Linked DNA regions of Endozoicomonas gorgoniicola. The protein of the gene in region 1 interacts with the protein of each later gene in a pairwise test. Links are inferred from orthologs where the notes say so. Each region holds a gene or a part of one and is shown on either strand. Other genes may lie near its edges. The genes, in order: NX722_RS15565 and topA.

Region 1 (15,899 bases):
GCTCTCCATTGACCTCAATCTGTGAGGCAGGGGTTTGCTTTGAAGAAAAGATCCGGCCATCATGCTCAAACGACTTATGAATGACCTTCCATTCCCGGTTATTCAACTGCTCAGCACAGGCTTCCTGAAACCTGGTATTGATCCGGGAAGGCTCAACCCCGGCTTCGACCAGAGCGTCCTTCAACAACTGTGGATACAGATCCTTGGCAACTTTGACTTCATCTTTCGATACCGGCCTGTCGCCACTGAGCTGAACGGTTCTCTCAAGCTGGAGAAACTGCTCATCCAGCCGCAGCCCCACCTCTGCCAGCCGGTTTTTCAGGGGGTCATTACCAGCCTTCACGGCAACAGCCAGTTCATCGGCTACCAACGCTTTGGCCGCCTGAAACTGGAGCGACTGAAGCTTGAACAATTCTTTGTGGTTATGAGTACTATTGGCATTTAATTCATCTTCATGGGGCGAAGAAAGCTGTAGCCTGCCCTGCTCTGCCTGCAAAACATCACTGTCTGATACATGGCCCTTAAAGGCTGAAAGCACCTCATCCCCGGACAGTCCTAACTGATCGACGAAAGAGGCAAAGGTTTGCGGGTAGTTCTTTAACGATTTGACCGATTCCGGCGTAACTTCAAACTCATGACTGGCAAGAATCTGTTTCAGATGGGCTTTGATGTCTTTCAGTGTCTCTGCCAGTTCACCACCCCGGGATTCAGTCGCTTCTGAAATCGCATCATCGGTCACCTTTAATGCAGCATTCAGGTACTCATTGCGAACCGCTTCAAACTGGCTTCGCACTTCAGGGTCAGACCTTTTTTCTCCCTGCGACAGAATCAGTAAATCATCCAGTCTGGCTGAGGTTGTTCTGCCCGAAGTGACCTGCGGCTTAACGCCTGAGACTTGCTTTGACAGAGGGCTGGAAACCTCAACACGACGATCATGAATAGAGCGCTTTGCCGGTTGGCGCTTGCCGGAGGCTTTGGCAGACCCGGGGAGAATTTTGAGTTTTACTCCGATGCTTTTGACGGCTCTGTTCAGGCGACTACTGCGTTTGTGGACAACTTCATCGTGTTTTGCCGGGTCAAGAGGATTAAAAGACGCATTGCGTACACCACCAACTGATCCGTTACCTTCCATGGTTTTTCACCTTATCCCCGGAAATGATTCAGCAACATTGCTGTAAACCTTTGTCGTTATTAGGAAAGCATAGTCAATTAAGAAGTTAATCAGTAGTCAGATAGTGGCAATGCTCACAGTTAATGAAATAACTAATAATCAGTTAGGTAGATTTTCTTATTGCTGCAAATTCTAAAGAGGCAGAGACTAACCCATCAAATACACGGATCAAATGCTGCATAATTCCGCCCCGAATCAAGGCTTCTGACAGCACAGAGTGCTCAATTGTAAGCAGACAGACGAGGGCTGATGGCACGATCCATTATTGCCGACCTCCAATCCTCACGGTGATGACCAAAATGGCACTGGATACTACTGAACTGAACGAGTATCGAACTGAACACGACCTGCTGGGTGATGCCAAAGTACCGAATACAGCCTATTACGGTATTCAAACTCAGCGCGCTATGGAAAACTTTAATATTTCCGGTGTCGAACTGAGTCACTATGACAACGTGCCAACTGCTCTGGCGATGGTAAAGAAAGCCTGTGCTCTGGCTAACCGTGATGTGGGCATGCTCGATGCAGCCAAGGCTGACGCTATTGCCGACGCCTGTGATGAAATCATCGCAGGCAAACTGCACGACCAGTTCCGTGTAGACATGATACAGGGTGGCGCAGGCACTTCCACCAACATGAATGCTAACGAAGTCATCGCCAACCGTGCGCTGGAGCTGATGGGCTATCGTCGTGGCCAGTACGAACACCTGCATCCGAACACCCACGTTAACATGGCCCAGTCCACTAACGATGTCTACCCGACCGCCATGCGACTGGCTATGGTGTTGAAGCACAGCGAACTGATCGTTGCTGCCCAAAGTCTGAAAAATGCCTGTGTACAGAAGGCAGAAGAGTTCAAGAGCATCCTGAAGATGGGCCGCACCCAGCTGCAGGACGCTGTGCCGATGACTCTGGGTCAGGAATTCAAGGCGTTCGCCACCACCATCGGTGAAGACATTGACCGTATCAGGGATATGGCAAAACTGCTGTGCGAAATCAATCTGGGCGGCACCGCCATCGGTACCGGCATCACTGCCGACAGCCGTTACGCGCCTCTGGCTGTTCAGTACCTGTCTGAAATTTCCGGTCAGAACATGATCCTGGCAGGCGACCTGGTGGAAGCCACTTCCGACATGGGTGCCTTCGTGATCTTCTCCAGCGCCCTGAAGCGTATGGCAGTAAAACTGTCCAAGATGAGCAACGACCTGCGTCTGCTGTCTTCTGGTCCTCTGTGTGGCCTGAACGAAATCAACCTGCCTGAAATGCAGCCAGGTTCTTCTATCATGCCTGGTAAAGTAAATCCGGTTATCCCGGAGTGCATGAGCCAGATCGCTTTCCACGTCATCGGCAACGACATGGTGGTAACCATGGCTTCTGAAGCTGCACAGCTGCAGCTGAACTACGCTGAGCCGGTTCTGGTTTACAAGATTCTGGAGTCCATCCAGCAGCTGACCAACGGCATGTTCATGCTGACCGATCGCTGCGTTAAAGGCATCACTGCCAATGCAGAAGTTTGTCAGGCTTACGTAGACAACTCTGTTGGTCTGGTAACTGCTCTGAACCCATACCTGGGCTACGAGAACTCCAGCCGCATCGCCAAAACTGCACTGCGAACCGGTCGTCGTGTTGTTGAGCTGGTGAAGGAAGAAGGTCTGCTGACTGACGAGCAGCTGGCAGAAATTCTGAAGCCGGAAAACATGGTGGCTCCACTGGACCTGAGCAGCAAGCTGATATAAAAGACTAACGTCGTTTATAAGGCTTCGAAAACATCCGAAAAGCCCGCATTCAGCTTCCTGAACGCGGGCTTTTCGGTTTTCCACCAAGCTACAACACTAAAAACTAAGTAAGCTTCACACCTTCAGTCGCATATCCCCCAATTTAAACCTCACCCCATTCGTCTTACATTGCGCAATTCGCATAAGGCAAGGTCAAAAACGAAACAACTTAAATTCACAGAACGTAACAACTGCGCATTATTAATGGTAAGATGCACGATCGTAACGAGTAGAGAAATCACACCGGCTCATACTCCGCAATGTCGAAATCCTCTGCTAAACTGTGATCGAATTCCACAGCCGTTAAGCATCTTTTTGCGTCCGCTTTTCATAAAACGACTACAGGCAACTGTAGTTTGACCAAGCAAGCATACGCAAATTACCTAATGCCTGAGATGAACAGAAGTATGACGTGGTTCTGTGTTCGTTATGCCTTACCCAACTGTGAACCAAAATTACTGCCTGCAGCACATCATGACAAATGATGGTATGACTACAGGCACCCTCATGGCATGAATCACGGCATGAACGGTCATGGCATGAATCGAGGCATGGAAAGTTAGCTGAAACCTTCCTGCCAGACGGCGATTAACTGTCACCCTTTTACGATAACTTGTACTCAGTGGAGTCATTATGCAGCAACAGGACATGAAACAGGAACCCACCGTTTTCATCATCGATGATGACGAAGCTGTGCGTGACTCGCTGAAAATGTTGATGAAGTCTGTTGGTCAGGCTGTTGAAGCGTTTTCCTCTCCGGCAGAATTTCTGGAGAGCTACGACGAAAACCGTCCGGGTTGCATTGTGCTGGACATTCGTATGCCGGGCATGAGCGGCCTGGAGCTTCAGAACAAACTGAACGAAATGCACTGTATTCTGCCAATCATCTTCATCACCGGCCACGGCGATGTTCCGATGGCCGTTCAGGCCATCAAAGACGGTGCCATGAACTTTATCCAGAAGCCATTCCGCGACCAGGAACTGCTGGACCTGATCAACGATGCCCTGAAACTGGATACCCAGCAGCGTCGCGAACTGCTTGAGCACAAAGAAATCCTGCGTCGCCTGTCTACCCTGACCGACCGTGAGCGCGAAGTGCTGCATCATGTTGTAGAAGGCAAAGCCAACAAGGTGATTGCTGCCGATATCAACCTGAGCCAGCGTACGGTAGAGATTCACCGGTCACGCGTGATGGAAAAAATGGGAACCAAATCTCTGGCCCATCTGGTACGTCAGGTAATGCAGGTTAAAGATCATCTGGAAGGTGAGTTTAACTTCAAGATTTAAGTAAATCCCATTAGTTAAACCGGGGCAGAGTGAACCATTGAAACCCATAACACTCTGCCAGCGGTTACCCTCACGGGTAAAAACTGCAGCGCCCATCTTCTCAGTTTCGGCTTGATACCAGACGATCAACGGATTTCTACCATCAGAACCAGCGGGTAGCATCCCTTTGCAATTCGTCACGAAACTGGAACAAAAGCTTTAAGTACTCCCCGTACAACGTCTAGTAAATCCCTCCATTCAGCAATTCAGACTCTAAATCTAAACTTCTTTCAGTCTTAGTGGTAACCCGCCACATCGCCTGGTTATCAAGCCCTGCAGCTAAAAGCTATAGTTTCTTGTTAGAGCTTCTTGTTAGAGCTTCTCAACAAAGAGACTATTTTTAGAACAGCGGGGTCTAACGCCCTATTAAATCATCAAGGCCGCCTATATGAATCTGGCTAAACAAGCAATCGTGTATCTTCTTGAAAAAGATACCAGCATTACCGATACCATCCGCAGCCTGTGTGATGAAAAATCCATGATGCTTGAATGCTTTGATTCCGGACCAGAGCTGCTGCGCGCTATAGATCTTCAGGTGCCTGCCTGTATCGTTGCGGCAGACAACGTGCCTGTTGGCCATGCATTGACATTGATGGAAGCACTGGACGCCTGTCATCAGGATATCCCGGTCATCATTCTGGGTGAGCACAGTGATGTGTCCAGCGCCGTAGCAGCCATTAAAGCCGGTGCCATCGATTACATCGAAAAGCCGGTCATCTACGGCCGCCTGGCAGAGCATTTCAATCAGGCACTGGCTCGCACAGCATTAACGAGCTAAACCGGCTTGCAGTTGGTCGGCGTAAGCGGCCAACTGATCAAGCAACTTAAGCGCATCAGCCGAAGCCCCTTGCTTCGCACTGTCCAGATCGCTCCGGAACTGACTAAACCCAAGTACAGCGGAGTCCTGACCGGATAATCTCTGGCGTCGGAACTCATGCCACCTGAGAGACTCTTCCTGATCCAGTGTTTCAGGGTAATGACGCCCACGATATCTGAACAGCATTTCATCAAGACGACCGTCTTCAAACGACAAGTGCAAATTCCCAAGTGACTCCGGGGTCGCTTCTGAAATCCGTTCCATCAGGCGTTTATCCGCCCAGGAAAAAAAGCCACCTGAGTACAGCATTTGATCAGGGTCCTGAGTCTCTTTGCCTGACGAACCGGTAAAGACAGCCTGTACCTTTTCAGCCAGCTCCGGAATGTTCAGTAGCATTTCCCGATGACGAAAGCAGGTGTCCAGATCAATATTGAGCCTTGCCTGATCTTCTGCCCTCAATACCTTCAGAGGTGCCAGTGCCGGACATTTATTGAGACTGACACCCTTCAGCGGAATACGCTCCCGTGTCTCCCCTTCCTGCCTTGGGGTAAAAAGGTTGTCCTGAATCTCTTCCACAGACATTGCCAGCAAAGGCGCTGGATCAACACTCAGGTCATACACAAACACCTGGTTCCGGTTCCGGGGGTGCTCAACCAGAGGCAGTACGACAGCCAGACACTGTTTTGCCAACCCAAACATACCGGAAACGTGAACAACCGGCTGTTTTGTATGGAGGCCCAGCAAAGCTCCGGCCTTGTCTTTGAAGCGATGATCCAGATAAAACTGGAATAACTTAGGCTGTTTTTCCCGAATCAACCGGGCCAGGGCGATAGTAGCACGGACATCAGACAGCGCATCGTGGGCAGCTCCGTGTTCAATGCCATTGGCTTTGGTCAGTTCTTCCAGCTTATAACTGTTAAAGCCATCTTCTCGTTTTGGCCACTGGATTCCATCAGGCCGTAAAGCCCCCGTCATACGCACCAGGTCAATCAAATCCCAGCGGCTGTTGCCATTGGCTCTTTCCCGAAGATAAGGGTCATGAAAATTCCGATAGAGGCTGTTCCTGATGACCTCGTCATCAAAACGAATGCTGTTGTAACCTGCTGCGCAGGTGCCGGGAACCATCAGCTCATCAAGAACGTGCTGAATAAACTCCGGCTCAGACAGACCTCTGGCATTGACAGCCTGAGGCGTTAAACCTGTGACCAGGGTCGCCATGGGATGAGGCAGATGATCATCGGGCAACTTGCAGAAGAGGTTGACCGGCTCTCCAATCTCATTGAGTTCCGCATCAGTACGAATAGCAGCAAACTGCGATGGCCAGTCGGTGGCAGGATTGGTGCCAACGGTCTCAAAATCGAACCATAAAAAACTTTTTAGCATAGAAATATCCGGGTTAGTCGTCTGACCATCTTAGGATTGCCTGCCCTTTACTGGCCTCTGACACCCTGAGCCCAAAGGACTGATGCTCAGAATCAGGAAGTGAGACCTGTAATTCAACGACTTCAGAATAGCTATGGCTGACCACTTCCCCCCCAAAGCCTTCCAGCAAATGTCTGACAACCTGTTCAGAGGCATAATCAATAATCACTATACCCGTTTTCATTGCCACACGCTGTTCAACCGGCAACGCATCACAGGCCGCCTGAACCGAAGCACCATAGGCCCTGACCAGGCCACCAGCCCCCAGCTTAATACCACCAAAATAACGTACGACAACAGCACACAGTTCGCCAATGCCTTTGTGCTGAAGAACGTTCAGCATCGGCTTACCGGCAGTGCCACCGGGCTCCCCGTCGTCATCAAAACCTACCACCGTATTACCTTCCGGAGGACCGGCGATAAAAGCGAGGCAGTGATGGGAGGCATCAGGGAAACGTTGTCTCAGACTGGACTGAAACAACAGGGCTTCGTTTCGGGAAGAGACACGGGCAAGAAAACAGATAAAACGGCTGCGCTTTATTTCGGTTTCCACTTCAATAAAGTCGCCAACCGCCAGGGCAGGTACAGCATAATCCTGAGACATGAAGTAACAGATCCAGAGTTTCAACGTTATGACACCCCGGAACCTGTCGGACTTAAGGTGTCACTCTATTTCCTGAAAAGTAAAAAACTCTTTCAGGGATTCAACCAGATCAATAATATCACTGTCAGCATTGACAATGCTGTAGCCGGAGTCAAAAAACTCAGGCCCCACATCGGGTTTACACCAGTGGCACCGGGCCTCAAAGTCTACCGGCGTATGATCACCCGGAAGAATAATACGCATACTGTAAACCGCACCGATTAAAACGGGTACAGTGCTGATCAACATCAGCCCGTTACTGCTGATATTGCCAATACTGCCCATCTCTCTCATGGTATTGCGATTATAAACCCGCAAATATTCATTTAACTGGTGTCGTTTGATGGTTCGGCTTTCCTTGCCTTTTGGTATCAGTGACATTCCCTGCTCACTCCTTTACTGCGTTTTAACGGTAAACTGTTGCATCATGTTCGCCTGTCGCGTCATGAAATCCACTTTGGCTTCTGACTCTTCCTGACGATCCCTGTAAAAAACGTTCATTTCATTCAGAGCCTGTTCTTTCCATTCACCAAGACATTGCCTGAAAACCGGGCTATCGAGCCTGGCACAAAAATCTCTTATGGCGTCATCATCTTTCTGTACCTGTTTCAGACGTCTGGCGGTATTAATCAGCTCATCCACCTCTTTTTCCGGATCGGTTTTTACACTCAAGTCCGGAGTACTGGAAAATCTGGCTTTCGAATGACGATTGAGATGCGGGATTCTTGGCAGCCGACCAGCCCGTGAGGAAGGTCTTGCTTTTGGCGACCTCTCACTCTGTGCAACAGAGTCGCCAAACAGCATATTCGAAAATTCGTAGTTGTTTTCTAAAACCCTGACTTCACTATTGACCGTTTTTCTCCAGGTAATAAGATAAATACCTGTAAATTCTGAGTTAGTGGCAGTGGCATCTATCCCTTTCTTTTTAACAGGCGCTTTTTTCTTAGCCTCCTGCTGAGTGAGGATTCTCTTTCTTTCATTTTCCTTTTCCCTTTCAAGACTGGTGTAGTGAACACCCAGCTTGTGACTTGAATTAGTCACAAATTTTGCGCATGAATCGTTTATGTTTTCTATAATAGAGTCTCTTAACAACGGGGTAATATGGGTTGTAAAAGACACATTAGTCAGGGCATCCATCATTTTTACATAACGCTTTTTCATGTCTGTCTTTAACTCGATGGCCAGATCATCCAGACTGCCACTGGGCTGGCTTTGCTTATCCAGTACTGACCGAAAATCAGAAATCTCTTTTTCCGCCTGTTCACATACTTTTGTAAGACCTCTCAAGTTTCGGATATACGATCCTGCAGCTTTTTTGTCAGTCGCCTTCTTGTTTGAAGCAACAGACTTGTCAGCCTGGAGTATATGCGACTCAATCTCTCTGGCCCTCTGCACAAAAACCTCTCTGGCCTGGATCGCTTTTTCATACAACTCTTTCCGTACCATTTTTAAGGGATCTGTCACCACTTGCTCAAGCCCGCTGGTCATAATTTCATCAGCACACCGCTTAATCTGTTGTTTAACAAAGTCAGGCGTAACCGTCTCTTTTACTTCTGATATATCCATCTGCTTCTTAGCAACACGCCGTGGGCTCTGCTGCATCAACGCTTCAGTCGTGTCCCGGAATGACTGAAGAATCATAGTCTGCTTCCGTTCACTGCCAAGCTGTTTTTTAACGTCTTCACTAAAGGTCAGTTTCTGACAAGCGCCAGCACAACCCTGCTGAAGCCACTGATGCTCTTTTTCCAGCTGCCCACTCACATGGCTGCGAATCTGTGCCTGTTCCAGCAACGCTTCATAATGTCGGGTGTCCTCATTTTGTTCACGTTTTGCCATTTCCACAAAAGCCAGCTCCACCCAGGCTTTCTTTGCCTTCCATTCGAGTTTTTTCAGTTGGGCAAGGTCTTCAGCAAATTGACCGAGAATACCGGACCGGGACCATTCGACCGTCTTTAAATGCTGTAACTGCTCCTGCATCTGGTTCTCCAGTCGTGCATCCAGAGCCGCTTTTATAAGACCAGAGTTGTCTTTATGGGTCTTTCTGATCTGCTTTTCAGCCTCAACATCATCCTCAACATCCAGCGGCTGATTAACCAGCTTTCTTTGTGCGCTGCTCAGGTTCTCCTGATTAGCCCCGGCATGTTCATTCACTTTCGCCTTTGCCGTTTCCAGCTCCGGGGACAGAGCCATCAGCGTTTCTTTCTGCGGTGAGTCTGAACAGATGCCAGCTACAGCGCTCATATCCACCACAATAAACAACTTCTGAAGGTTTCTTGGTGTCGAACGTCGCATTAAACGACCCAGCTGCTGAGCGGCTGCATCGACCCTGCCTTCTTTGCCCTGCTCAACCAGCCCCAGGCAGACGCCGACCGAACCGGCCGACTTGCCATCCGGACCTTTCTGTGGGGCGTCCGTTCCTTCGGATTGTTCCAGCGTAAAGTACACATCAATGCCTGTGCCGCCTTCCTGCCGCATTAAGGCTTCTTCTTCAGGCAATACCGTCGCTCCGGCCTCCTGACCATAGCGTGGGTCATCCTCCAGGTATTGCTGCATCTCCTTCTGTTTGTTGTAAAACACCATTCCCCTGACTTTTTGCGCCTGCGTCGGAGCGTACTCCTTTCTGGCGGTTTTCAGGTCTTCATAAAACGCTTTGGCTTTCTCAACCGTCTTATCGCCGGACTCGGTACCATCAAAAACCAGTACTGACCGATCGGTACCGACCTTGTTCACAACCTGCCTGAGCAACTCGGGACGATTGTCGGTGGCCGGGGCCGTGACAAAAATGGGTTCAGCCTTACTCATCCAGAAATTAAATCGCTGCTGGGTGGTAAAAGGATCGGTATGGGCCAGTTCTTTGATGTCTTCCGCCCTGTCTGCTTCTGCTACGACCGCCTGGGCGTAATTAGTACCCGGGGTTGCACATAACAGATGCCTGCGGCTGCAACTCATAACGTATTCATCGTGACTTCGGATGATATCGTCCATCGTCAGCGTATAGTGGGGCAATGCACTGACCGCCCGCCGGGTAGCATCCAGTATGCTTTGCGGATCTCCGGTTCTGTATGGCACAACCAGACTGACCCACTCATCAATAAAGGTGGGTGATTTAGCCAGTACCGAAAAAACTGAGTGAAGTCGATCCACAACCCTCTGCTCAGAGGGCTGAAGGTCACCTTTTGACTCGAGTGCATTTAACAGGTGCTTCAAAATCTGGACATCTTTTACAGATATCCCGACAGGTGCCTGCCCCTCCTGACGAAGCACGGTCTGACGCTGGTTTTCAGGCACTTCCGGGGCAACACCCAGCACGATATTTTCTATTTTTCTGACCGCCTCTTCTGTCCACCACGCGTGTCCCGGTTTTACAAAATCCTTTTCAAGATCCAGCCTGCGATAAACCTTTCCTTTGGCGGCATAAAAGCGGGACAAGTCAATATCCAGCTCTGACTGGTTAGTGACCGGAGCGCAGACAACCACACTGCAATCTTTTTGCCCCTCTGCCAGCTCTGCAGCATGGGCTGTGAGGATTTTGAGAATGGTCGACTTACCCCAACCTGTTCCCTTATGGGATACCCTCGACATCGACTTGTCACTGGCACCATCTGCCATGCAGTCCGTTAACTGCTGCAGTGCGGCATTCACCTCTTCAATCTGGTTCGCCCTTAAAACGGTGCGGGCTCTTCGCTCAAAGGACAGCTTTGCCAGCACATCCGTTGTTAAGGGGGCATCAGCATAGTTTTCCAGTGACCGGTGAATATTCTCCTGCGCAGTGGCGCAATCAGCCATGCCCAGATTAATCTCCCTACACCGATCCGCATAAGCGGCACGATCTCCCCCTTTCACATCAATCATCATGGGTGCGTCCGCTGCCAGCTGTTTCAGGTCACGCTTTATGCTTTCCTGCCGGGAAAGAATCTGCTGAGTCTGGGCAAGGTCGTTCTCAGCCAGCATAAGGTTGGCAACAAGATTAATAAACTGACCATCCTTACAGTGAGCAGGCAACCGGCCTCGCTCAAAATCCGCCATTACCTGGTTCAGAATCTGTCGTTCTGAATAACGGCTGAACGTCTTCTGATCAGCACTGGACACCTGCTGAACAATTTGTTTCCGTAAAACAGCCATCTGCTCGCCCAGACGAGTACAGTGTTCCCGGTTCACTGTCATTACACGATCAAGTCGTCGTACAACAAAGGCGGGAGAACCTTCAGGTGGTTCTTCGTCCATGGAAGCAGGAATATACTGAGGCTTAAGCTCACACCCTTCAAACACATAAAGAGGTTTGAACACTTCCTTACGAAACCTGGCCTGTTCTGCTGCCTGCTCCACTAATACCGGGTCACTATCGTGTTTCAGACGCTCCTGACAGGTGCTGATAAAAGCATCTCCGGCAATATTGAAGGTCGCATCGACATTGAATGAGTCATAATGCTCAGGGTTGTACTCTCTAAGACTCGTGGCACTTTTATGCTGTTCTTCGCGTTTGGTTTTGATGATATTTCTTAACGGATTAAGCGACACCGTGTAAAACTGGAGATCATCAGAAGCATCAACCGTTTCGATGGGTGCCTTCACAGGATGATCAACGGCAGAATCCAGATACAGCTGATGCGCCTGAGCTTCACAGTTGACAGGCAGCCATTTGCGTCTGCTGCCCAGAACCGCCTGAACCAGAGGCTGTTTTTCAACCGCCGCATGCGATTCGTTGTTCGGTTTGAGTAAGACGACCTCTGATAAAAAGCGTGCCTGTTGCAGCTCTTCAACCGGCTTGTTACTGATAGTTCGAGGCACCAGCTGGCCAGAAGTATCCACTTCATAAAGGAAATATTGCGGGTTGCTCCTGGTCTTTTGCAGCAGCAAAATGCCGATATTACCCTGGTCATCCCGAACGGGAATCCAGTCTCTTTGTACCGGAACTCCTGAACGGTTTTCAAAAGGCACTTCCAGATTCGGATAATCCAGCAAAAGCGTGGGGTCAACCGTCCAGACAGCTCCGCCCATCGCTACTTTCCATTTAGCGGGCTGCCATTTAGCGGGCTGTCGTTTATCACGTTTCTCTTCAAAGACCAGAGGAGGAATGCACTTGTCATTCTGCAACTGCAGATAGCGGGTACCGGTGACGATACTCTGCTTAACGCTGGCTGTTCCGGCGCCATCAAAAAAGGTATTAAAGAGTGCGTTAGTATTTTGCCCAAGGTCAGTAATGCGGTAACTGCCGTTTACTCTGGAGACTGCAGTACTATCCAGCAACTGCTGCCCCGTACCCTCTTTAAAACAGTCCAGAACCTGTCGATGAGGATGGACGACCAGTTTATTGCCCTTATGGGATTGTCCACGAAACGCCTCAGCACTGCCTTCCAGTGCTTTTTCCTCGTTCTGGCAGCCTTTGACCTGATTAATCAGCTTTTCTCGCTTAGAACCCTGCTTCTTACTGGAAAAATCACCTTCATTCGACGTGACTTTGGCAGTAACCAGCCTTGAGGCATTTCTGGACTCCAGATCAAATCGACATGCGTCGTACAACTCGCTAAAGGTCGGCATATCAACCAGACCATGTTTCTGTCGCATATCCCTGAGCCAGGCACTGGATGCCGCCGTGTAGTTGTACCAGGGCTTATCAATACCCAGATGCTCTTTACGCACACTGGCCAGAAACGACAGGACATCACGGGCAAATTCCGGATTATCCAACAGCGACAAAGCCAGTTGCTTGCCAGACTCACCTCTGGGATCGTCCGGATCAGCGGGAGCAAAGTCAGCGGCACTGTCTGTGCGATCACCTTCAGCAGCGCTCTCAATCGCAGCCACGGCACCGGCAATCTGTTCTTCCATGTAATGCCGGGCATTAGGAGAAACAGCGTTTGCCAACTCCAGAGGCAGCCGCCCGGGCAACATCCGCTGTAAAGCCTCTTTGTAAGCTAACAGGCTTTCCAGCGTTGAATCATCCTGCCCTTGCAGGGTCTGAATTTTCTCCTGAAACTGGCTCAACAATGTCGAACAGGCCGACGTTGCCAGAAATGCTGCCGTGTAGCCGTCCAGTTCTTTCTGAATGGATAAACTGGACGAATGTTGTTGCAAATGGCGCAATTTAACCAGAACCCGGGTCACCAGATCATGAGGGTTGTCGGAATTCGTCTGAACCAGACTTTCAAAAGGCTTGGTATGTTCATCAAAACCATGCTCTTTGATGAGTGCCTGCGCACTTTCAAAAGATTTCTGTTCTGCCTCAAACACTGCCGTGTTGGCATCAATCCTGGCCAGATATTTTTGTACGGTTTTGCGGGAACCGGACGCTTGTTCGTCAGTTTTGTATTTATCTCTTAAACGTTGAACCTTGTCGTGGCACACCTTAAGAGCCAGAATCATTTGCTTCCGTTTTTCGGACTGACTGGGAGGTTCGTCAGGCTTATATTGATAAACCCTGCTGTTTTTTTCTATTTGTTCTATTTCTTCCTCAAGCGCAGCGCCCGCCCTGGATAAAGCTGCACCTATCTGATCGTCATCCCCTTCAGGTATTACATAACCAGAGTCGCTGGCCTTGAAGCTCTGAAGTTCCTGAACCAGCTGTTTAATACCCAGCGGTTCAACAGTGCGCCCCGTGCTGTCAGGGTTAAGGGAATAACCAGAGTCTGTACTACTAATTTCGTCGGAATCACTTTCCTGAACCAGAGGTTTTTTCAGGTGTCTGAATCGTAAAAGAGCCTGTTGTTCATTAATGGCTTCATCTCTTTTCAGGAACGCCTCATCCCTGTCCTGAAGCGCCATTTCAGCAAGTTCTTTTTCAAACGCAACCTGTTTTTCCAGCTCAACTATTTTTACCTCTGTAACGTCAAGCTGTTCACTGGTCTTACGCTCTTGTTCCTCTAGCTCCTGATGGCTATCTTCCAGCGATTTAACACGGGCTTCCGTACTCTCCAGTTTAATCAACGTCTCTGAAAGCTCTGTCTGCTCATGCCCCAGTTGTTCCTGCTTCTGATTCAGTTGCTGCTGCAGGCTGTCAGTCTCTTCTCTGGCTGCCTGTAACTGACTCTCGACAGCAGTTTTTTCTTCTCTTATTAAAGCCAGGGCTTGCTGCTCTGCAATCAGATCATTTCCTGTTGATAACACCTGAGCTTCGGCGATTTCTGCTCTCTGCCGGGCAGCGCTCAACTCTTTATCCAGCCTGGATTCAAGCAGGGCGACTTTACTGGATGAACTTCCCAGGTCGTCTTTCAGCCGTTCAACGGCGAGGGTTTGCTGTTCAAGGTCATTAGTTTTAGTGGCGAGTTCAGTGGATACCTGAGCATGTGCCTTTTGAAGTGTCTCGTAATCTTCTGAGCTTTTTTTCTGTAGATTATCCAGCTCGTCTCTGAGGCGTTCTTCCTCATTCTTTAATTGTTCGTTTTCCGGCCTTAGTTTATTCAGATCATCTACAGCCTGCGTATGGGCTTGTTTTAATGCCTTGTGATCTTTCTTAGACTTATCAATCTGCGAGGATAAATATTCTATTCTTTTTTCAGCGGTTTCTGACCTGTTCCTGAGCTCGCCCAACTCTTTATTAAGCAAACTGCGTTCGCTATCCCAGAGGCGCTTTTCACTACTAAAGCCTGCTGTTTCTTCAATCAGCTTTTTATTGCTTTCGTTCAGCTGACTCTTAACGCTCTGATAATCAATTTGCAGTTCTGCCAGTGTTTCAGATTTTTCCGTCAAATCATAAATCTTGCGTTCTAAATCCAGCTTTTCGCTGGTTAATTCACTTTGAGCCAGTTTAAGCTTTCCAACTTCTTTAAGTTGCTCTTCTTTTTCACTCCTTAATCCTTCAGCCTGACCTTTCAACTGTGTATTGAGAACACGCTGCTGTTCCAGTTCGTAATTGACACTTTGCAAATCAGATTCAGCCGCTTTAATCTGGCTGTCAGCTTTCGCTTTTTCTATCGTCAGTTTATTCAGCGCTTCATCAAGAGTATTAACCCTTTGCTCCCGCTGTTTCAGCTGATCCTCAACCTCCCTGATGGCGTGTTGATGTTTCAGCTCCAGCTCACCTTCCTGCACCCTGAGCTGTTCCAGTTTAAGCTCTGCTTTTTGCTTTTGTTGCAAAGTATCTTTTACGGCATCAGCCTGCTGGTCACGATCCGCAGTAATGGTTTTAACATCCTCCTGAAGCCGGGTCACTTTCTCTGAAAGGACTTTTACACCTTCATCCCCGTCATTGAGTGTTGCTATCTCTAATTCACGTTCCCTGAGCTGAACTTCCAGCTTCTGGATCTGCTCTGTTTTGTCACCAAGCTCTGCAAGGCATTCATCTCTTTTATTCTCAACCTCAGACTTCTTCTGCTCCAGTTCAGCTCTCGCTGCCTGCAGACCTTCCAACTCATCAGACAGTTTTTGTTCCCGACTGAGTGCCTGCTGATTTCTGGCTTGCTCTTCTTCAAGCTTTGTCTCAAAGTCATCCACACGACCCAGTGCGTCTTCGTGAGCTTTTTGAGCATCGCTCAGCAATGACTGTGACACTTCCAGCTGACTTTGCAATTTTTCAAGCGCTGTCTGTTGATCAAACAAGCGCTCCGTTTCTGCCTGAAGTTGCCCTTGCAGTTTTTCCTGTTCAGCGACAAAAGCCTGGCGCTCTTTACCGGAAGTGTCTTCCTGATTTCTTAATTTGCCCTGAAGCGCTCGAATCTGTGCTTCAAATTCACTACGCTGCCGGTTCCAGGCCTTTTGTTCTTCTAACAGATTGTTCAGTTTGAATTCTGTTGCCTGCTTATCTTCCTC
Region 2 (5,700 bases), 1.1 Mb from region 1 along the record:
GCGTCTGGCAATAGACTGCAGGGTTTCCACACCAGACATAGTAAAAACAGCAGAGCCCAGGATAAAGTAGGTACGCCAGAACATCTCGGCAGGTGGTAATGTCGGACAGGCACTTTTCAGTAACAGATAGTAGCGGTGAAAAGCTTTGCCATAAGCTTCTGTCAGATAGTGTTTAAGGTGTCCCTGGTTCTGACTGTAGGCAAGCCCTAACAGTTTCATAAAGGTCGACAGGTCATCATTATGTCGCGGCTGTACCGCTATGATCTGGTCAACCAGCAGGTTAAGCACAGCCTCCAGTTCAGGCGGCTCATCATCATCCAGAGCATCCAGACTGTTCTGCAGGTTGGCTGCAAATGGGTCAAGGTAACGGGCAAACACTGCCTGAATCAGGACTTTCTTTGACCCAAAGTGATAATTGACCGCTGCAAGGTTAACCCCGGCTTTGCCCGTAATCGATCTTAGCGAAGTTTCCGCAAAGCCATGTTCAGCGAAGAGCGCTTCCGCCGTATCAAGAATTTTTGTAACCGTATCTCCCTGTCCCATGCCTGTACTCTCCGAGTTTTAAACAGCTGTTTAATACTTTCGTTTTAAACATAATCGCTGTCAAGAAAATAGACCGAAACAGATACGATCAGTGATATACAGCTTGAAACAGCAGATTTACTGTATATAATTACAGTCACTGTATAAAAAAACAGATTAACCACCATGATTAAGCTCACCAAAAGACAGTCTGAAATACTGGAACTCATCAAATCTCATATCGAAAGTACTGGCTTCCCACCAACACGGGCCGAGATTGCCAAAACATTCGGTTTCCGCTCCCCTAATGCTGCCGAAGAACACCTGCGAGCCCTGGCGCGAAAAGGCGCTATTGAGATGACCCCCGGAGCGTCCCGTGGCATTCGTATTCCTGATACGGTCAATACCGACGGTCTTCCGGTGGTTGGTCAGGTGGCTGCCGGTAGTCCGATTCTGGCGCAGGAACACATTGAAAACCACCTGCAACTCAAAGGCGACTTTTTTACTCCCAGAGCTGACTTTCTGCTGCGTGTAAAAGGCATGAGTATGAAAGATATCGGCATTCTGGATGGTGATCTGCTTGCGGTTCACAAGACCACTGACGTGCGTAATGGTCAGGTAGTTGTGGCACGCATTGACGACGAAGTCACCGTAAAACGTTTTGAGAAAAAAAAGAACACCGTACTGCTGCACCCTGAAAACGAAGAGTTCGAAACCATTGTCGTTGATTTGACTCAGGACCTGTTTGCCATTGAAGGCTTGAGTGTCGGTGTAATCAGGCACTGATGTCATTCGTGGAGGAGGAAGTTTATGCGAACGCACACAGTCACTCATTCAAGGGAATCAGACCAGCCCAGAGTAAATGAATTGATTCTGTCCGGCCCTGCATGGCAATCAGGACTGTTTCTATCCCCAGTCCTGTCCAAACTGGCTAACGAAGAAGAACAGCGCTGGCTCACCCTGATCCTGTCTGACAACAATCCTAGCCAAACCATTAAGTGGCTAAAGTCAGAGGGTATCAGCAGCTGCAATGTCAGGGTACTCAACCGTGCCAGCCGCAAACAACCACTGGATCTCACATTCCAAGCGCTTGCCTGTGGCACCAGCCATACTGTGATCAGCTGGATAAACCAGATGGATCAGGAAGACCTTTCCAGGCTCGAAGATGCTGCCCGCAGCGGGCAGTGTAACTGCCTGACCATCAGAAGCAGGGATGCGGCCTGAAAGCTTGTGAGGAAAATGCGGGTCAGTGCAGCACCCGGTGTTCGCAGGTGTCGTCTTCATTCCGGTATGGGCTGGTAACCGCTGCCAGCTCCAGCATCCCGGCATCAAACATCGCTTTAGCCACCTGCAGATAGTCTTCCAGCAGGCATCTGTGAGCCTCGTCAGAAAACTTAAGGGTCAGCAGCGGTTCAACATCTGGTTCGTCACTGCGACGCAGTACGATTTCTCCCGTCCTGAGTTCAACAATTTCCAGAGGCGATGCAGACATAAAGATTCACTCCGTATTAACCGAGACAACAGACTGAATCATAAAAGTGAAAAATTCAAGTGGGTGACAGGAAGATAAATTAAAAATGAGAGACACGTCAAATTCTACCAATAACATTGATCAAACAGTGTTGACTACCATTCAAGGTTGAAATTCCGGAAATGTCCGACCAGATCTTTAAATCGCTTCAAACCGTCCTTTCCACCGTCTACAGTCAGAATGGCGTCATTACCCTCTCCTTCCTGATTGACCCACTGAATCAAGCCGTTGCCTTGTGGTAGCCCTTCATACTGGTAAGGAATAAAGAGATTCTGCCAGTATACTTCCAGCTGTTTTAACCAACCGTTATCTAAGAGGGCTTCCAACTGTGTAAACTCAGAAGCGGCTTCACCCTTCTCCCTGATCAGCGACAGGGCTTCAGTAAACGATGGCGCTACATCACACGAAACGCGATAGGATTCCAGGATTTCAGCCAGCAAAGATCGCCAGGCCAGTTGCAGCTGCAGTAGAAAACCTTCCCTGAAAGCGGGGGCTTCCTGATGCTCAGCCGACTCCCAGGCATTCAGTTGAATACGGGCAAAGTGTAACCTTTTATTGGTGTTTGCAGACCAGTCCGACATGATAATCCCTGTTTACACAAATCAACACGTTAATGAATGGCATCAGAAGAAAAAAAGCCTCCGTCAGTTGTGGCAGAGGCTTCGCAGGATCAGGACATTCAGGCTTTTTTAGCAGCACGCTTTTTAGTTTGCTTCTCAACCCACTTACCTTCCTCGAAGGTAGCGCTCCAGCCTGTTGCCTTTCCAGCCGTTTCTGACATCACGTACTGTTGTTTAGTCTTGCGGCTATAGCGAATAACGGCCGGATTGCCTTCCGAATCCTGACGCGGAGCATCCAGCAGATAGTGGTATTTTGGATCAATCTCAGCCTGATGCGGTATCAACTCACTCACCAGCGGCGCACGGGTCTCGCGGTTTTTGGGAAACTGACTGGCAGCCAGAAACAGACCGGATGCCCCATCACGCAGGATGTAGTGGTCTTCAACCTTGACACACTTCAGCTCGGGCATAGGTACCGGGTCCATCTTGGGCGGTGCGGCTTCACCACTTTTCAGCAGCTTACGGGTATTTTTGCATTCAGAGTTGGTGCAGCCAAAATACTTACCAAAGCGCCCACTCTTGAGCTGCATCTCAGAGCCACACTTATCGCACTCCAGTATCGGGCCATCATAGCCTTTGATCTTGAACTGACCTTTCTCTACCTCATAGCCATCGCAGTCCGGGTTATTACCACAAACGTGCAGTTTACGCTTTTCATCGATCAGGTAGCTTTCCATCGCCGTGGCGCATTTTGGACAGCGATGCATGGCACGCAAGGCGTTAACCTCTGCATTTTCATCATCAGCATCCTGAACTTCTTCGCCCGGTACCAGGTTGATGGTACTCTTGCAGCGTTCTTTCGGAGGCAGAGAGTAACCGGAACAGCCGAGGAAGACGCCGGTACTTGCAGTGCGGATCATCATATCCCGACCACACTCAGGGCAGGCTATGTCTGTTGGCGATGGATCGTTGCTACGCATACCGCCTGCTTCCATTTCGGCATGCTCAAGCTTCTGGCTGAATCCTGCATAGAACTCATCCAACAGCCCTTTCCAGTCTTTACCCCCTTCCGCAACCACGTCCAGGTCAGTTTCCATGTGTGCGGTAAAGTTGTAATCCATCAGTTCAGAGAAGCTCTCGACCAGGCGATCGGTCACAATGTCGCCCATTTTTTCCGCGTAGAAACGGCGATTCTTCAGGGACACATACCCCCGGTCCTGAATCGTGGAGATAATGGATGCGTAGGTTGATGGGCGGCCGATACCCTGCTTTTCCAGCTCTTTAACCAGTGCCGCTTCGCTGAAACGCGCCGGAGGCCGGGTAAACAGCTGTCTCGGATCAAGCGCTTCGAGTGTCAGAGCTGCGCCTTTATCCAGCTTGGGCAGAATAAGATCATCGCCTTTTTTGGAAACAGCCTTCATCACTCTGGTATAACCATCAAACTTCAGGGTGCGGCCTTTAGCCCGCAACTCCAGTCCTTCAGTCAGAACGGTCAACGTAGTACTCAGGTATTCAGCCGGTACCATCTGACAAGCCAGGAACTGACGCCAAATCAGGTCATATAACCGTTCAGCATCTTTTTCCAGGCCCGACAGTGAACCAGGCTCTGCTTTCACATTGGACGGACGGATCGCTTCGTGGGCTTCCTGGGCGCCATCCTTGCTGGAATAAATATTGGGTGAGTCTGGCAGATAACGGTCGCCATGGTTGGACTGGATAAAGTCTCTGGCACTCTCCACAGCTTCCTTGCTCAGGTTGGTAGAGTCAGTACGCATATAGGTAATGTGACCCGCTTCATACAGTCGCTGAGCCAGTGTCATGGTTTTCTTGACACTGAATCCCAGACGGGTACTCGCCGCCTGCTGCAGGGTTGATGTAATGAACGGGGCAGAGGGTTTACTGCGTGTAGGCTTATCTTCCCGTTCAGTCAGCTGGTAACTGGCATTCTGCAGCCGTGCCAGCACCTTGTCTGTTTCTGCTTTGCTCTGAGGACGAAAGGGCTTGCCATTGTCTTTCGCTACCTGGAAACGGATAGCGTCTGCATCTGCCGTTTTCAGGTCAGAGAAAACCTCCCAGTACTCTTCCGGGACAAAGCTGCGAACTTCACGCTCACGCTCAACAATCAATCGCACCGCTACGGACTGTACCCTGCCTGCAGACAGTCCACGGGCAATTTTTGCCCACAGCAGCGGAGACACCATATAACCCACAACACGATCCAGAAAACGACGGGCCTGCTGGGCATTCACACGATCTGTGTTCAGGGCTCCGGGTTCCTGAAAGGCTTCCTGAATGGCATTTTTGGTAATCTCGTTGAATACGACCCGCCGGTAGCGGCTGGTATCACCACCAATGGCTTCCTGCAGGTGCCAGGCAATGGCTTCCCCTTCCCTGTCCAAATCGGTTGCGAGATAGATGGTGTCAGCATTTTCAGCCAGACGACGTAATTCATCGACCACCTTCTCTTTACCAGGCAGGATTTCGTAACGAGCCTCCCAGCCTTTTTCCGGGTCGATACCCATACGTTCAATCAGCTGCTCCCTGGCTTTTCGCTTCTTGTGAAGCACCTTCTGCTCGGGAGACAACTTGCGGGTTTCTGCTGCTGCCCTGGCACGGGCTTTCGGGTCAACAGGCTTTTTTGCACCACCAGCCGTAGGCAGGTCGCGAATATGACCGACAGACGACTTCACGACAAAGTCTTTGCCCAGGTATTTGTTGATGGTCTTCGCCTTGGCTGGCGATTCGACGATAACTAGAGACTTACCCATGCTACCTTACACATCCTGTTATCTGCTCCATTGTTTCAGCTGTCTGACAGCGGCGTGAGCCCTGCAAAGCACACTGGTAACGCATTTGATGACTCCACAAACCACCTGCCATTTTCACGTTTCAACGCAGACTCATGCTGAAACAAGAAAGGCCGGGAATTAAAAATTGTTTCAATATATAAGGTCAAGGAAATAATCGGTCAAGGGAAACCATACCTTGAGTGCTAATTTTTTTTCCAGACCTATCAATTCCAACTTGTATGTATCCGACTGATTTTGCTAAAAAAAACAACTATTCAGTGTTTTTAGTACAGTTATG

Evidence for each region.
Region 2: the proteins of NX722_RS15565 (region 1) and topA interact in binary tests that used the Escherichia coli proteins (3 or more experiments, as listed by UniProt). The link is inferred for Endozoicomonas gorgoniicola from one-to-one orthologs.

Annotation. Positions count from the first base shown.
Region 1 is NZ_JAPFCC010000001.1:3,362,378-3,378,276, forward strand. What follows is about bases 5,301-8,072. They hold NX722_RS15565 (YigZ family protein), read right to left. Parts: upstream 7,116-8,072; coding sequence 6,486-7,115; downstream 5,301-6,485. Other genes in these bases: sbcB (exodeoxyribonuclease I), read right to left, coding at 5,301-6,472; NX722_RS15570 (PilZ domain-containing protein), read right to left, coding at 7,176-7,535; NX722_RS15575 (hypothetical protein), read right to left, coding at 7,551-8,072. In the rest of the region: NX722_RS15540 (inositol phosphate phosphatase SopB), read right to left, coding at 1-1,132; aspA (aspartate ammonia-lyase), read left to right, coding at 1,471-2,907; NX722_RS15550 (response regulator transcription factor), read left to right, coding at 3,595-4,233; NX722_RS15555 (response regulator), read left to right, coding at 4,661-5,050; more of sbcB, read right to left, coding at 5,039-5,300; more of NX722_RS15575, read right to left, coding at 8,073-15,899.
Region 2 is NZ_JAPFCC010000001.1:2,261,999-2,267,698, forward strand. The notes cover bases 2,533-5,700. They hold topA (type I DNA topoisomerase), read right to left. Parts: upstream 5,382-5,700; coding sequence 2,733-5,381; downstream 2,533-2,732. Other genes in these bases: NX722_RS10365 (DUF6586 family protein), read right to left, coding at 2,533-2,634. Also shown: NX722_RS10345 (TetR/AcrR family transcriptional regulator), read right to left, coding at 1-543; transcriptional repressor LexA, read left to right, coding at 709-1,308; NX722_RS10355 (hypothetical protein), read left to right, coding at 1,333-1,746; NX722_RS10360 (nucleoside/nucleotide kinase family protein), read right to left, coding at 1,769-2,014; more of NX722_RS10365, read right to left, coding at 2,149-2,532. UniProt on the Escherichia coli protein: Releases the supercoiling and torsional tension of DNA, which is introduced during the DNA replication and transcription, by transiently cleaving and rejoining one strand of the DNA duplex.